DNA from 3 places in the Halopseudomonas sp. Lyrl_26 genome. Region 2 is predicted to be linked to each of the others. Evidence: predicted binding sites of a transcription regulator. Region 2 holds the regulator's gene; each other region holds the start of a gene.

What was found. Region 2 encodes sigma-54, which starts transcription at its own class of promoters, with help from an activator protein. Its sites were predicted from a motif close to ANTGGCATNNANNTTGCTNT; they were not measured.
Region 1: a site for sigma-54 is predicted at 2,268-2,287, ahead of glnA (glutamate--ammonia ligase). Genes of this name have one in related genera too.
Region 3: a site for sigma-54 is predicted at 2,393-2,412, ahead of flhA (flagellar biosynthesis protein FlhA). Genes of this name have one in related genera too.

What each region holds. Positions count from the first base shown of each region.
Region 1 is NZ_JAYJLH010000003.1:32,768-37,456, reverse strand. Features, by position in the region: gene VF673_RS05335 (DUF4124 domain-containing protein) at 1-585, opposite strand, end outside; gene glnA (glutamate--ammonia ligase) at 761-2,164, opposite strand; gene thiI (tRNA uracil 4-sulfurtransferase ThiI) at 2,486-3,940, shown strand; gene typA (translational GTPase TypA) at 4,060-4,689, shown strand, end outside.
Region 2 is NZ_JAYJLH010000016.1:23,539-28,227, reverse strand. Features, by position in the region: gene rapZ (RNase adapter RapZ) at 1-574, opposite strand, end outside; gene ptsN (PTS IIA-like nitrogen regulatory protein PtsN) at 580-1,035, opposite strand; gene hpf (ribosome hibernation-promoting factor, HPF/YfiA family) at 1,055-1,363, opposite strand; gene VF673_RS13760 (RNA polymerase factor sigma-54) at 1,459-2,964, opposite strand; gene lptB (LPS export ABC transporter ATP-binding protein) at 3,046-3,774, opposite strand; gene lptA (lipopolysaccharide transport periplasmic protein LptA) at 3,758-4,294, opposite strand; gene lptC (LPS export ABC transporter periplasmic protein LptC) at 4,281-4,689, opposite strand, start outside.
Region 3 is NZ_JAYJLH010000005.1:138,126-142,814, forward strand. Features, by position in the region: gene VF673_RS08885 (EAL domain-containing protein) at 1-1,171, opposite strand, end outside; gene VF673_RS08890 (tetratricopeptide repeat protein) at 1,181-2,302, opposite strand; gene flhA (flagellar biosynthesis protein FlhA) at 2,469-4,595, shown strand; gene flhF (flagellar biosynthesis protein FlhF) at 4,616-4,689, shown strand, end outside.

The sequences.
Region 1 (4,689 bases), on a different contig from region 2:
GGGAGCTGCCGGTGCGCGCGGTGCCTGGTTGGCACCGCCGCGGGCCGGCTGATTCAGCGAGGTGCGTTGCAGGTGCACCGTGATGGGGGCGGTGCGCTGGACCTCCTGACCGCGGGCATCGACTACCACCGCAGCGACCTCATGGCTGCCCCGGTCAATGTTGTGCACCGTCAACTGATGTACCTCGGCACCGGAACCGGGCACGCCGGTCTGGCTCAGCTGACCGTCGATGGAGACCTTCAGCAGGTGGCTGCCGCTGAGCGGTGGTTCGGTGACCACGGTCAGGGTGAGATCACCTTCGTTGCTGCGCAGCGCAGTGTCGTGGGCCGGGTCGGTGATCATCAGGCGCTGGTAGACCGGGCCGCTGGGCCGGTCACCTTGCGTACTGCCACGGCTCGATGCCGGGGGCGCCGGAGTGGGCTCCACCACATTGGTGGGTTTGAGCTCTATGGTGCTGGCACCCGGGCGGGGCTGGTCGGAGTACATCCGATTGCCGTCGGCATCGGTCCAGGAATAGATCTGGGCGCCGGCCGGACCGGCCAGCAGCAGGCACAGGCAAAGCAGGGGCAGTAATAAACGCGGCATGCCATTCACTCCCTTGTAGACTGTCCCAAGGGTTGCACCCAATTGCCCTTGTGGCAAGTGTCGTGGTGGATGGTGCGACGCCGTTCGCACTGCCGGCGGCACCGGTCGTCGGAGGGTGCGCAGGCAAACGAAAAAGGCGCTCCGAAGAGCGCCTTTGTTCAGGGTGTTGCCGGGATTACACGCTGTAGTACAGGTCGTATTCCAGCGGGTGAACGAAGGTGCGAACCTTGATCTCCTCGGCGGCTTTCAGCTCGATGAAGGCATCGATGAAGGCGTCGGAGAACACGCCGCCCTTGGTCAGGAAGCCACGGTCGGCATCCAGTGCTTCCAGCGCTTCCTTCAGGCTGCCGCAAACCTGCGGGATTTCCTTGGTCTCTTCCGGGGGCAGGTCATAGAGGTTCTTGTCAGCCGCATCGCCGGGGTGGATCTTGTTCTGGATGCCGTCCAGGCCAGCCATCAGCAGGGCAGCGAAGGCCAGATAGGGGTTGGCTGACGGGTCCGGGAAGCGAGCCTCGATGCGCCGGGCTTTGGGGCTGGTCACATAGGGGATGCGGATCGACGCCGAGCGATTGCGCGCGGAGTAGGCCAGCATGACCGGAGCCTCGAAACCGGGCACCAGACGCTTGTAGGAGTTGGTCGAGGGGTTGGTGAAGGCGTTCAGCGCCTTGCCGTGCTTGATGATACCGCCGATGAAGTACAGGGCGGTGTCGCTCAGACCGGCATAACCTTCACCGGCGAAGGTGTTCTTGCCATCCTTGCTGATGGACATGTGCACGTGCATGCCGGAACCATTGTCACCGTACAGCGGCTTGGGCATGAAGGTAGCGGTCTTGCCGTAGGCATCGGCCACATTGTGCACCACGTACTTCAGGTTCTGCACCTCGTCGGCCTTGGCAACCAGGGTGTTGAACTTGACGCCGATCTCGTTCTGGCCTGCAGTGGCCACCTCGTGGTGATGAACCTCGACGGTCTGACCCATCTCTTCCAGTGCGTTGCACATGGCGGTACGGATCTCGTGGTCATGGTCGACCGGCGGCACCGGGAAGTAGCCGCCCTTGACGCCCGGACGGTGACCCTTGTTGCCGGTCTCGAAGGCGGCGCCGGTGTTCCAGGAGGCCTGTTCGGAGTAGATCTTGAACATGGAGCCGGAGATGTCGGACTTGAACTTCACTTCGTCGAAGATGAAGAACTCCGGCTCCGGACCGAAGAAGGCGGTGTCGCCGATGCCAGTGGACTTCAGGTATTCCTCGGCCAGCCGGGCGATGCTGCGCGGATCGCGCTCATAGCGCTGCATGGTGGAGGGGTCGATGATGTCGCACACCAGAATCAGGGTCGGCTCTTCGGTGAAGGGATCCAGTACCGCAGTGCTGTCGTCGGGCATGAGGATCATGTCGGAGGCTTCGATGCCCTTCCATCCCGCGATGGAGGAGCCGTCGAACATCTTGCCCTCTTCGAAGAAGTCTTCGTTGACATCCCGCGCGGGCATGGTGACGTGCTGCTGTTTGCCCTTGGTATCGGTGAAGCGCAGGTCAACCCACTTCACGTCAAATTCGTTGATCAGTTGGATCGCTTTCGACATGCTGTTCTCCAGAAGGAATCGTTACCCAGATACGGGTTCAGCCGTGACCTGGAAATGGTGCGGAATGCAAGGCTCCCGCCGGTTCGTTATTCACCTGTCAGTGACAGCAAAAGCTGTGCCATCTCTACCTGGCTGTCGAAACCCCTTTCGCAGCGCCATCCGCGGGGCAACGCTGCAGTTAAGCGCCATTATCGCGCACTTGATCGGTGCGTGGAACAGACTTGCGCACCATATTGGCGCATCTGTCGGTATTTTGCGCAGTAGCCGAACCGTGCAGGTATAATGCGCCCCTTTCGCACCGCCGACCGCTGAATATTACCTATGAAACTCATTATCAAGTTCTTCGCCGAAGTCACTATCAAGTCACCCCAGGTACGCAAGCGCTTCGTCAGCCAGCTGCGCAAGAACCTGAAGGTACTGCTCAAGGCGATCGATCCTGATGTGCGTCTGAGTGGCACCTGGGACAGCCTGGAGGTCATCACCGGCGATGATCCTGCGGTGCAGGCAGCGCTGCTCGAGCGGCTGCGCAACACTCCGGGCATCAACCACATCCACGAGGTACGCGAGTACCCGCTGGGGACGCTGGAGGAGCTGGGCGAGCTGTGCGTCGAGCGTTTTTCCGAGCAGCTGGCGGGCAAGACCTTCGCCGTGCGCTGCAAGCGCGTGGGCAATCATCCCTTCACCTCCAACGACGTCAATCGTCAGATTGGTGCCCGGCTGATGCAGACAGGTGCACCGGCAGGGGTGTCACTGAATGATCCGCAGATGGTGGTGCAGCTGGAGATCCGCCAGCAGCGGGTGTTCCTCATTCAGGCCAGGCACGAAGGGCTCGGCGGCTTTCCGCTGGGCACCATGGAGCCGGTGCTCAGCCTGATGTCGGGCGGCTTCGACTCCACCGTGGCCAGCTACCAGATGCTCCAGCGCGGCGTGCTGCCCCATTTTGTGTTCTTCAACCTCGGTGGTCGTGCACACGAACTGGGCGTGCGCCAGGTGGCGCACTATCTGTGGGAAAAGTACGCAGCCAGCCATCGTCTGCGCTTCATCAGCGTGCCCTTCGAAGGGGTGGTCGCGCAGATCCTGCAGAACGTCGACAACAGCCAGATGGGCGTGGTGCTCAAGCGCATGATGCTGCGCGCGGCCAGCCGCATTGCCCATCGCTACGGCTACCATGCCCTGGTGACCGGCGAGGCCATCGCCCAGGTCTCCAGTCAGACGCTGCCCAATCTCGCCGCCATCGATCAGGTCTGCGACATGATGGTGCTGCGGCCGTTGATCACTACCAGCAAGACCGAGATCATCCGTACCGCCCGGCGCATCGGCACCGAGGCGTTTTCCAGCAGCATGCCCGAATACTGTGGCGTGATCTCCGTCAGCCCGGACATCCACACCAATGTGCGCAAGGTCGAGGCGGCCGAGACGGGCTTCGATTTCAGTGTGCTGGATGCGGCGGTGGAACAGGCCACCTCCACCGATTGCTGTGATCTGGAGCTGGAGCTGGAGGGCTCCCAGGTCGAGACCGTCGAGCAGGCGCTGGCTGGCCAGGTGGTGCTGGATATCCGCCATCCGGATGAGGAAGAACTCAAGCCGCTGGCGCTGGAGGGCGTCGAAGTGCTCAAGGTGCCCTTTTACCAGCTCAACAGCCGTTTTGCCGAACTCGACCCAGCCCGCGCCTATCTTCTTTACTGCGAAAAGGGCGTGATGAGCCGGCTGCACGCCCAGTATCTGCTCGACCGCGGGCACGACAATGTGCGGGTGCTGCGCCTTCCCAGGGGCTGAGTTCGGGACAAATCGCGACCGTCTGTACGAAAATGCAGGCACTGTGGGCTCAGTGTCTGTATAATGCGTGACTCTTTTTTTCCGACAGGCCTGCCTGTCGCCCCTAGCAGGAATGCCCCGTGATCGAAAAACTCCGTAATATCGCCATCATTGCTCACGTTGACCACGGGAAGACCACCCTGGTAGACATGTTGCTGCGCCTGTCCGGCACCCTCGACCGCAAAGAAGCGGAAAACGAGCGGGTGATGGACTCCAACGACCAGGAAAAGGAACGCGGCATCACCATCCTGGCGAAGAACACCGCGCTGAAGTGGAACGACTACCACATCAACATCGTCGATACCCCCGGCCACGCCGACTTCGGTGGCGAAGTGGAGCGGGTGATGAGCATGGTCGACTGCGTACTGCTGGTGGTCGACTCTATCGATGGCCCCATGCCGCAGACCCGTTTCGTGACCCAGAAGGCTTTCCAGGCCGGTCTCAACCCCATCGTGGTGATCAACAAGATCGACCGCCCCGGCGCCCGTCCGGACTGGGTGGTGGATCAGGTATTCGACCTGTTCGACAACCTGGGTGCCAATGAGGAGCAGCTGGACTTCCCGATCGTCTATGCCAGTGCCCTCAACGGTATTGCCGGTCTCGACCACGAGAAGCTGGACGACAACATGGACGCGCTGTTCCAGGCCATCGTCGACCACGTACCGCCGCCGAAGGTGGATCTGGATGGTCCCTTCCAGATGCAGATTTCC
Region 2 (4,689 bases):
TGGGCAGGCAGCGCACATCGAACACCAGGTCCGCATCCACCGGCACACCACGTTTGAAGCCGAAGGACTGGATGAGGATGGAGGGCCCGTTGTTCTGACTGCTCAGCAGACGATGCTTGAGCTGGTCACGCAGCTGATAGAGGGTCAGGTGGCTGGTGTCGATCTTCAGGCTGGCCAGATCGATGATCGGCTCCAGCAGCTTGAGTTCGGCGGCGATGGCCTCGCCCAGTGACAGGTTGCCATCGGTCAGCGGATGCTTGCGGCGGGTCTCGGAGAAGCGCTTGATCAGCACCTCGTCGGTAGCAGCCAGGAACAGCACATCGCAGGTGATGCCCGCATCCCGGACCTGCTTGAGCAATTCCGGGAAACGTTTCAGGTCACTGGGCAGGTTGCGCGCATCGATACTGATGGCCACCTTGGGCAGGCTCAGATCGGTGTTCTGGGCCTGGCGGGCCAGCTCGGGGAGCAGGCCGGCAGGCAGGTTGTCGATGCAATAGAAGCCGTTGTCTTCCAGCAGATGCAGGGCAGTACTCTTGCCCGAGCCGGAGCGGCCGCTGACCACCACAAGTCGCACGGCGATCAGGCTCCGCTGTCGTTGACCATGATCTGGTACAGAGTCTGGGCATCCGGTGCCCGGCGCAGTGCTTCGCGCAACTCTTCCTGATCCAGCCGTTCAGCCAGGGTCTTGAGAATCTGCAGGTGTTGTTCGGTCGCTTCGTGCGGTACCAGAAGAACGAAAATCAGATCGACCGGCGCTCCGTCCAGGGAGTCGAAATCGATCTCGCTGCTCAGCTGGAGCAGTGCGCCGACGGCTTCGGTGCACTGTTCCAGACGGCAGTGGGGAATGGCAATACCGTTGCCGAAGCCTGTTGAGCCGAGTTTTTCCCGGGCCAGCAGGCTTTCATATATGGCATCGGCATCCAGTGGGGTGTGCTGGGCAATCAGATTGCCGATCAGCTCCAGCACACGCTTCTTGGAGCCCCCGTCGACACCGGCAAAGGTGAGTTCGGGGGACAGGATCTGTTTTATCAGCATGTTGTGTCGGCTTGTGTTCTTATCGGTCGTTGACTCCCTGCTGTCGACCGATGTTCTTTTCCTTGTGCTTGATCAGCTGTCGGTCAAGACGGTCGACCAGCAGGTCGATGGCGGCATACATGTCGGTGTGTTCGGCTTCGGCAACCAGGTCGGTTCCGGCCACGTGCAGGGTACCTTCGGCTTTCTGTTGCAGTTTGTCTACCTCGAGGGTGACCTGGGCGCTGATGATCTTGTCGAAGTGGCGCTCCAGACGTGACATCTTTTCGGTCACGTAGTCACGCAGGGCATCGGTTACATCAAGTTGGAGACCGGTAATTTTCAGTTGCATAACACTTCTCCTGTTCGGCTTTGTGAAGCGGGAATCGATCCTGCTGACTCCCATGGTGCCACCTACTTCTCTCGCGTTCCTTGACTCAGGTCGGGTCAGACCAGCCTTTTGCGCTCGCTGGAGGATGCAATGTTCAGCGACTCGCGGTATTTGGCGATGGTCCGGCGTGCCACTTGTATGCCTTGTTCCTCAAGTAAACCAGCGATCTTGCTGTCACTCAATGGTTTCTTGGGGTTTTCTTCGGCCACCAGCTTCTTGATCAGGGCGCGAATCGCGGTGGAGGAAACCTCGCCGCTGTCACCGCTGACGTGGCTGGAGAAGAAGTACTTGAGCTCGTAGATCCCCCGCGGGGTATGCATGTATTTCTGCGTGGTGACCCGGGAGATGGTGGACTCGTGCATGCCCACCGCCTCGGCGATGTCCGCCAGCACCAGGGGCTTCATCGCCACCTCGCCGTGTTCCAGAAAGCCGCGCTGATGTTCGACGATCTGGGTTGCCACCTTGAGCAGGGTCTCGTTGCGGCTCTGCAGGCTCTTGATGAACCAGCGGGCCTCCTGCAGGTGGTTGCGCAGGTAGGTGTTGTCCTCGCTGCTGTCGGCGCGCTTGACCAGGGCGGCGTAGTGGGTGTTGACCCGCACGCGGGGGGCGGCCTCCTGGTTCAGCTCGACGATCCAGCTGTTGTGATCCCGGCGCACGATCACGTCGGGAATCACGTATTCGGCGTCGCCCGAGGCTATCTCGCCGCCGGGGCGCGGATTGAGCGACTGGATGAGTTCGATCACCTGGCGCAGCTGATCTTCCTTGAGCCGGGTGCGGCGCATCAGCTGGGCGAAGTCGCGGCTGCCCAGCAGCTCCAGATAATCGCGCACCACGCGCTTGGCCTGCTCCAGCATGGGGGTGTCATCGGGCAGCTGGCACAGTTGCAGATGCAGACACTCGCTCAGGTTGCGTGCACCGACGCCGACCGGTTCCAGCTGCTGGATGCGGTGCAGGACCATCTCGATCTCGTCGAGCTCGACGCCCAGCTCCGGGTCCAGCGAGGCCTGGATATCCTCGAGGGTTTCTTCCAGGTAGCCGTCGGCATTGATGCCGTCGATCAGGGCGACGGCGATCTGGTAATCGGTTTCCGACAGGGGCAGCAGGTTGACCTGCCATTCCAGGTGGCTCTGCAGGGTTTCGCCGCTGCTGGTGCGCGAGGTGAAGTCCCAGTCGTCATCGTTGTTGCTGGGCAGGGAGCTGGCCGAGGTCTGGTAGATGTCCTCCCAGTTCGTGTCCACCGACAGTTCGCTGGGGATCTGCTCGTTCCAGTTGCCTTCCTCCTCGCCATGGTTGTGATCGAGGACTTCCAGGGTGACGGGCTCGGGCAGGGCAGTGGCGGTGATGTCCTCATCACCGTTGCCATTGCTGGCGGTCTCGCTGGCACTTGCAGTGAAATCATCATCGCCGTCGTCGGCCATCTCCAGCATGGGATTGGCTTCCAGCGCCTCCTGCACCTCCTGCTGGAGATCCAGACTGGACAGCTGAAGTAAGCGGATAGCCTGCTGCAGCTGAGGGGTCATGGTCAGCTGCTGGCCCATCTTCAGGACAAGCGTTGGTTTCATGCTTCTGCGGACTACCTTGTGTGCTCAAACCATTGAGGAATAAAAGAAATCCTCCTTAGCATGCCCGAAATCCACCGGCTTTTACAGACGGAAGGCATGGCCCAGATATACATCGCGCACCGTCTGGTTGGCCAGTACGGTTTCGGCGTCACCCTCGGCGATGATGTGGCCGTCATTGACTATGTAGGCCTTGTCGCAGATATCCAGCGTCTCGCGCACGTTATGGTCGGTGATCAGCACACCGATGCCCTTGTCCTTGAGATGCTCGATGATCTGCTTGATATCGTTCACCGATATCGGGTCCACCCCGGCAAAGGGCTCGTCCAGCAGGATGAATTGCGGATCTGTGGCCAGCGCCCGGGCAATCTCGGCCCGTCGACGCTCGCCACCGGACAGGCTCATCCCCAGGCTGTCACGCAGATGGTGGATATGGAATTCACGCAGCAGCGAATCCAGCTTGCCCTCGCGGCCCTTCTGGTTGAGGTCCTTGCGCGTCTGCAGGATGGCCATGATGTTGTCCGCCACGCTGAGCTTGCGGAAGATCGAGGCCTCCTGCGGCAGATAGCCGATGCCGCCCCGTGCCCGCCCGTGCATGGGGAGATGGGTGACATCCTGGCCATTGATCAGGATATTGCCGCGGTCGGCCCGGACGAGGCCGACGATCATGTAGAAGCAGGTAGTCTTGCCGGCGCCGTTGGGACCGAGCAGACCGACCACTTCGCCACTGTTGATCTGCAGCGAGACATCCTCGACCACGCGGCGGGATTTGTAGGACTTGGCCAGATGGCGGGCTTCAAGTTTCGTCGTCATTGCTCACCGGCTCGGTACGTTTACGGGGCTGGATGACAATCTCGATACGCTCGGCCGAATCACCTTCCTCGGCGATGGCGCGCCCGGCGTCCACGACCTGACGCTGGATGTCGTAGTTGACCCGCTGCCCCTGGAAGGTGTTGCCGGCCTGCTCGAGGAAGGCATTCTGGATCAGCACCACCCGCTCGGTGTCGGCATGGTATTCGATGGTCTGGGCGCGGGCATCCACCTGCTTGCCACCGGCGGGGGTCTGGCGGAAGGTTGCCGGGGAGCCGTTGGACACCAGCTTCTGCACTTCCCCGGCATTGTCCAGGGTCAGGGTGACCCGGGCACCGGTCAGACGCATGCTGCCCTGGGTGATGATCACGTTGCCGGTGTAGATGGCGACATTCTTGCGGTCATCCAGTGTGGCGCTGTCGGCCTGGATGCGGATCGGCTGGCTGGAGTCGCTCGACTGTGCGATTGCAGGGGCCGCGATGCCGGTCAGCAGGGCAAGAAACAGAACTCTAATGCGCCTCATGTTCGCCTCGTACGTTGGACAGCAGCTCTATGCGGCCGTCATTGAAATAAGCCTTCATGCCGGTGGCGGTGGTGACGCCGCCGGCTTCGATTCTGACTGCCTGATCGGTTTCGGCGTAGTCCCGGCTGGGGAAAACGGTCAGCTCCGGGGTCGACAGGCGACGGGTGGTGCGGGGGTCGAGCTGCTGCTCGATGATGACGTTCTGGCTCAGCAGCACCTGGTCACCCTGGGAGGTTACCTCGCCATAGCGTGCGCGCAGCTGCCAGGGGGTCTGCTCCCCCTCACGGTAGTACTGAAGGCGGGGTTCGTCGAGCTCGGTGATGTCGCTGTTGACCTGATGGGTGGCCTTGTCACTGGTCAGCTCGTACACCGGCTGGCCCTGCTCGTTGAGCTGG
Region 3 (4,689 bases), on a different contig from region 2:
CATTGATCTCCCGGAACGCGTCGATGTTCAGCAGTATCAGCGTAGCGGGATCGTCTCCGGCCAGGTCCTGCAGCAGCCGCTCCCGGTTGGGCAGCCCGGTCAGCGCGTCGGTGTACAGGCTGCTGAGCTGGCGCAGGGTATTGGCCACCAGATACAGGATCACACAGGACAGCAGCAGCATGATGCTGACGGTACCGAGCATGATGCGCAGGTTGCTCTCGCGCATCGGCGCCAGTACCGCGTCGATCTCGGTCTGGGGGATGCCGATCCCGAACACCATGCCCGCCTCGGTAGGGGCGTGGAGCAGGGCGTAGTCGACACCGTCAACCTGGAAGTGCCGATGCTGCATGGGGGAGGCGGGATAGCGGCTGACCAGTTCGGCCGGAGGTGGGCTGGCTTCTCCGCCCGGCAGTTGCAGGGCAATGACCTCGTCGATCAGTTGCTGGGCACGGGCATCATTCTCTGCACTCGCCAGACTGGAGAGCTTGCGGTTCTCTCTATCCAGCAGAAAGGCGAAGCTGCCCGGGGTGACCCGGATGGAGCTGACCAGCCGGATGATCTCGCTGGCCTGCCAGTCCAGCAGGGCTACCCCGGCAAAACGCCCCCGTTCATCCTGCATGGCGGCGCTGATGCTGATGACCGCCTCGTCCAGCTGGGGCTTGTAATAGGCCTCGCTCCAGTGAAAGTCCCTGCGCGGCTGGGGCGTGGCCAGCAGCTCACGGGCCTGCAGGTAGCGTGACGGGTCGGCGAAGTCTCCGGCCTCAGTGAGCAACCGCAATTCCGCCGGCCCCCGCCGGGCATGCACGGCGAAGGCGCTGGCGCGATAGCTGCCGGGATGGAACAGCAGGCCGCCGCCGCGGGCCTCGGGCAAATCGTCGAGCACCCTGAGCAGATTGCGTTCTGCTTCGCGCAGGGCGGCGGTCTGCTGATTGCGCAGCAGAAACTCCCCCGTGCGGACCAGCGTCGCCACATTGCGCTCGAGCAGGAAGTGATGGGCATTGATGCGGGCCAGGCTGGCATGGAAAGTGTCGGCAATCTGGCGTTCCCGCTGCTCGCTCATGGTCCGTTCGGCGAAGCTCAGATTGAGGCTGGAGATCAGCCACATGCCGGCCACGAACAGGCTGATCAACAGCAGCAGCACCAGCATGATGGAATTCTTGCGACTGCCCATGGCGATACCTCAGGGCAGGCGGCCGGGGCGGCCGTCGTTGATGCGCTGGCGGGCAATGGCCAGTTGGCTGGGAGACAGTCGGGCGGCCAGCTGGCTGACCGCACTTTGTGCCTGCACCTCGCCATTGAGCAGTGCCAGACTGAGCCACACGTAGGCCTCCAGCGGGTCCGCCGGGCCCCCGTCACCTTCGAGATAGCTCATTCCGAGGAGGTACTGGCCCGTGCCGGAGCCGAGGGAGGCGGCCCGCCGCAGCCACTGCCTGACCTCGGGTGCTTCGGCGGTGCGCTCGGCATGCAGCTGTGCCAGTTGCAATTGGGCCGCTATCTCGTCCTGCCCGGCGGCCCGCTCCAGCCAGCGCATGGCCTTTGTGCGATCCGGCTCCGCGCCGACGCCGTTGAGCCAGGCCATGCCGGCCTGATACTGCGCCGCGGCCAGACCTGCCTCGGCAGCCGCCTCGATCAGTTGCAGCGCCTGTTCATCGCCCTGATCGGTACGATCGAGCTGGAGCAGTTCGGCATACAGCAGCTGACCCGGAGGGTAACCCGCCTCCGCCGCCAGCCGGGCCCAGTGGCGTGCCTCGGTGACGGCCTGATCCGCGCGCAGCAGGCTGGCCAGGTGATGGCGGGCCTTGGCATCGCCGGCTTCGGCGGCGCGGGTGCAGGCGGGCAGTGCTTGCTGGGTATTGCGGATGGCATACAGCAGATAGCAGTCGCTGGTTCCCTGCGCCTCCGGAGCAGGACTGGGGGCGGCGGGGGCTGCTGGTGACGGTGCTGGCGCTGGCGGAACACGGCGAGCGAAGGCCTCGACCTGGGCCGGGCAGGAGCGCTGATAACCGATCCGCAGCGCATCCAGGGTCTCGGGCGTCGGCGCACGCCGGGCATAACGGGTACCTATGGCACGGCAGCGGCTGTCACGCTCGCGGGCGATGCGTCGGAATTCCGGCGCCTGGGCATGGGTGTCGGCGTACTGCTCGAGAAAGGCGGTCAGGGGATCGATCAGGGGCTGGTCCAGCAGCTGCTCGGCTTCCAGGTGCAGTTGTCCGGGCCTGGAATCGGGCGCGTCGCCAGCCTGCGGCAGGACTGAACAGCCAGCCATGAGGCTCATCATGATGAATACGTAAACGGCACGCATGGCAATCTCAAAGTGCTGGCACCACTGCAGTCTGGCAGTGCATTGATACTACGGCAAACCCACAGGTCGTCGGGGAAGTGACGCGGAAATTGTGGAACAGTTCTTGCTTTATCGATCTTCAAGGGAACTAACACGTCAATTTATTGTTTTCGGGGACCGACCGGGAATGGCCGTCAATCAGAGTCAAGTCTTAACCAGCATGCGCAGCAACCTCGCCGGATTGCGCCATGGCAGCCTGGGGGTGCCGATTCTTCTGCTGGCCATGCTCGGCATGATGATGCTGCCGGTGCCGCCCTTCCTGCTGGACGTGTTCTTCACCTTCAACATAGCCCTGTCGCTGGTGGTGCTGCTGGTCTGCGCCTATGCACTGCGACCACTGGACTTCGCCGCTTTCCCGACCATCCTGCTGGTGGCAACCCTGCTGCGCCTGGCGCTGAACGTAGCCTCGACCCGGGTGGTGCTGCTCTACGGACACGAGGGGCCAGCGGCTGCGGGCAAGGTGATCCAGGCCTTCGGTCAGGTGGTGGTCGGCGGCAGCTTCATCGTCGGTCTGGTGGTCTTCATCATCCTCATGGTGATCAACTTCGTGGTGGTCACCAAGGGCGCGGGGCGCATCTCCGAGGTCAGTGCGCGCTTCACGCTGGATGCCATGCCGGGCAAGCAGATGGCGATCGATGCCGACCTCAATGCCGGCCTGATCGATCAGGAGGAGGCCAAGCGTCGCCGTCTGGAAGTGGCCCAGGAAGCCGATTTCTACGGCTCCATGGACGGTGCCAGCAAGTTCGTGCGCGGCGACGCCGTGGCCGGCCTGCTGATCCTGTTCATCAACGTCATCGGCGGGCTGATCATCGGCATGGGGCAGCACGGGCTGAGCTTCACCGAGGCCGGGCACATCTATGTGCTGCTCACCATAGGTGATGGTCTGGTTGGGCAGATTCCCTCCCTGCTGCTGTCCACGGCCGCCGCCATCATGGTCACCCGGGTATCCACCTCGGAGGACATGGGTGCCCAGGTCAAGCGCCAGATGTTTGCCTCGCCCAAGGCGCTGGCCATTGCCGCTGCCATCATGGTGGTCATGGGGCTGATTCCGGGCATGCCGCACTTTTCCTTCCTCAGCCTCGGCGCGCTGGCCGCTGCCGGCGCCTGGTTCATCCATCACCGGCAGCAGATCAAGGCCGAAGAGGATCGGGCCGCCGAGGAGCAGAAGGCGCAGCTGCCGGCGTTGCAGCGTCCGGAGACCCGGGAGTTGGGCTGGGACGACGTGACTCCGGTGGACATGGTCGGCCTGGAGGTCGGTTATCGTCTGATCCCCCTGGTCGACCGCAGTCAGGGCGGACAGCTGCTGGCGCGCATCAAGGGCATCCGCAAGAAGCTGTCCCAGGATCTGGGCTTTCTCATGCCCTCGGTGCATATCCGCGACAACCTGGACCTGGCGCCCAACGTCTATCGCATCACACTGATGGGCGTCGGGGTGGCAGAGGCCGAGGTCCATGCCGACCGCGAGCTGGCCATCAACCCGGGGCAGGTGTTCGGCGAGATCAAGGGTATCCCGGGCAAGGATCCGGCCTTCGGTCTGGATGCGGTGTGGATCGAGCCGGCGCAGAAGGATCAGGCCCAGTCCCTGGGCTACACGGTGGTTGACGTCAGTACCGTGGTGGCAACCCATCTGAATCAGATTCTCTACAAGCACTCCCACGAGCTGATCGGCCACGAGGAAGTGCAGCAGCTGCTCAAGGTGCTGGCCAAGGCCTCGCCCAAGCTGGCCGAGGAGCTGGTGCCGGGCATCATTTCCCTGTCCGGGCTGCTCAAGGTGTTGCAGGGACTGTTGCAGGAACAGGTGCCGGTGCGCGACATCCGGACCATTGCCGAAGCCATCGCCAACCAGTCGGGCAAGAGTCAAGATACTGGCGCGCTGATCGGCGCCGTGCGCGTGGCGCTGTCCCGTTCCATTGTCCAGGGCCTTGTGGGACTTGAGGCCGAGCTGCCTGTGATTACCCTGGATCCCAAGCTGGAACAGATATTGCTTCAGAGTGTGCAGAAGGCCGGGCAGGGCAACGATGACGGCATTCTTCTGGAACCGGGTATGGCGGAGAAGCTGCAGCGCTCCCTGGCGGACATGGTTCAGCGGCAGGAAATGCAGGGCAAGCCGGCAATCCTGCTGGTGGCCGGACCGATCCGCAACATGATGGCGAAGTTCGTTCGCTATGCCGCCCCCGGCGCCCATGTGCTGTCGTACCAGGAAATCCCGGACAGCAAACAGGTCACCATCGTTGCCACCGTCGGACAGAATTGATTACAGGGTGAGGTCAGGCCATGAGAGTAAAACGTTTTTTTGCCGCTGATATGCGCTCGGCCATGAAACTGGTCCGTGACGAGATGGGGGCGGA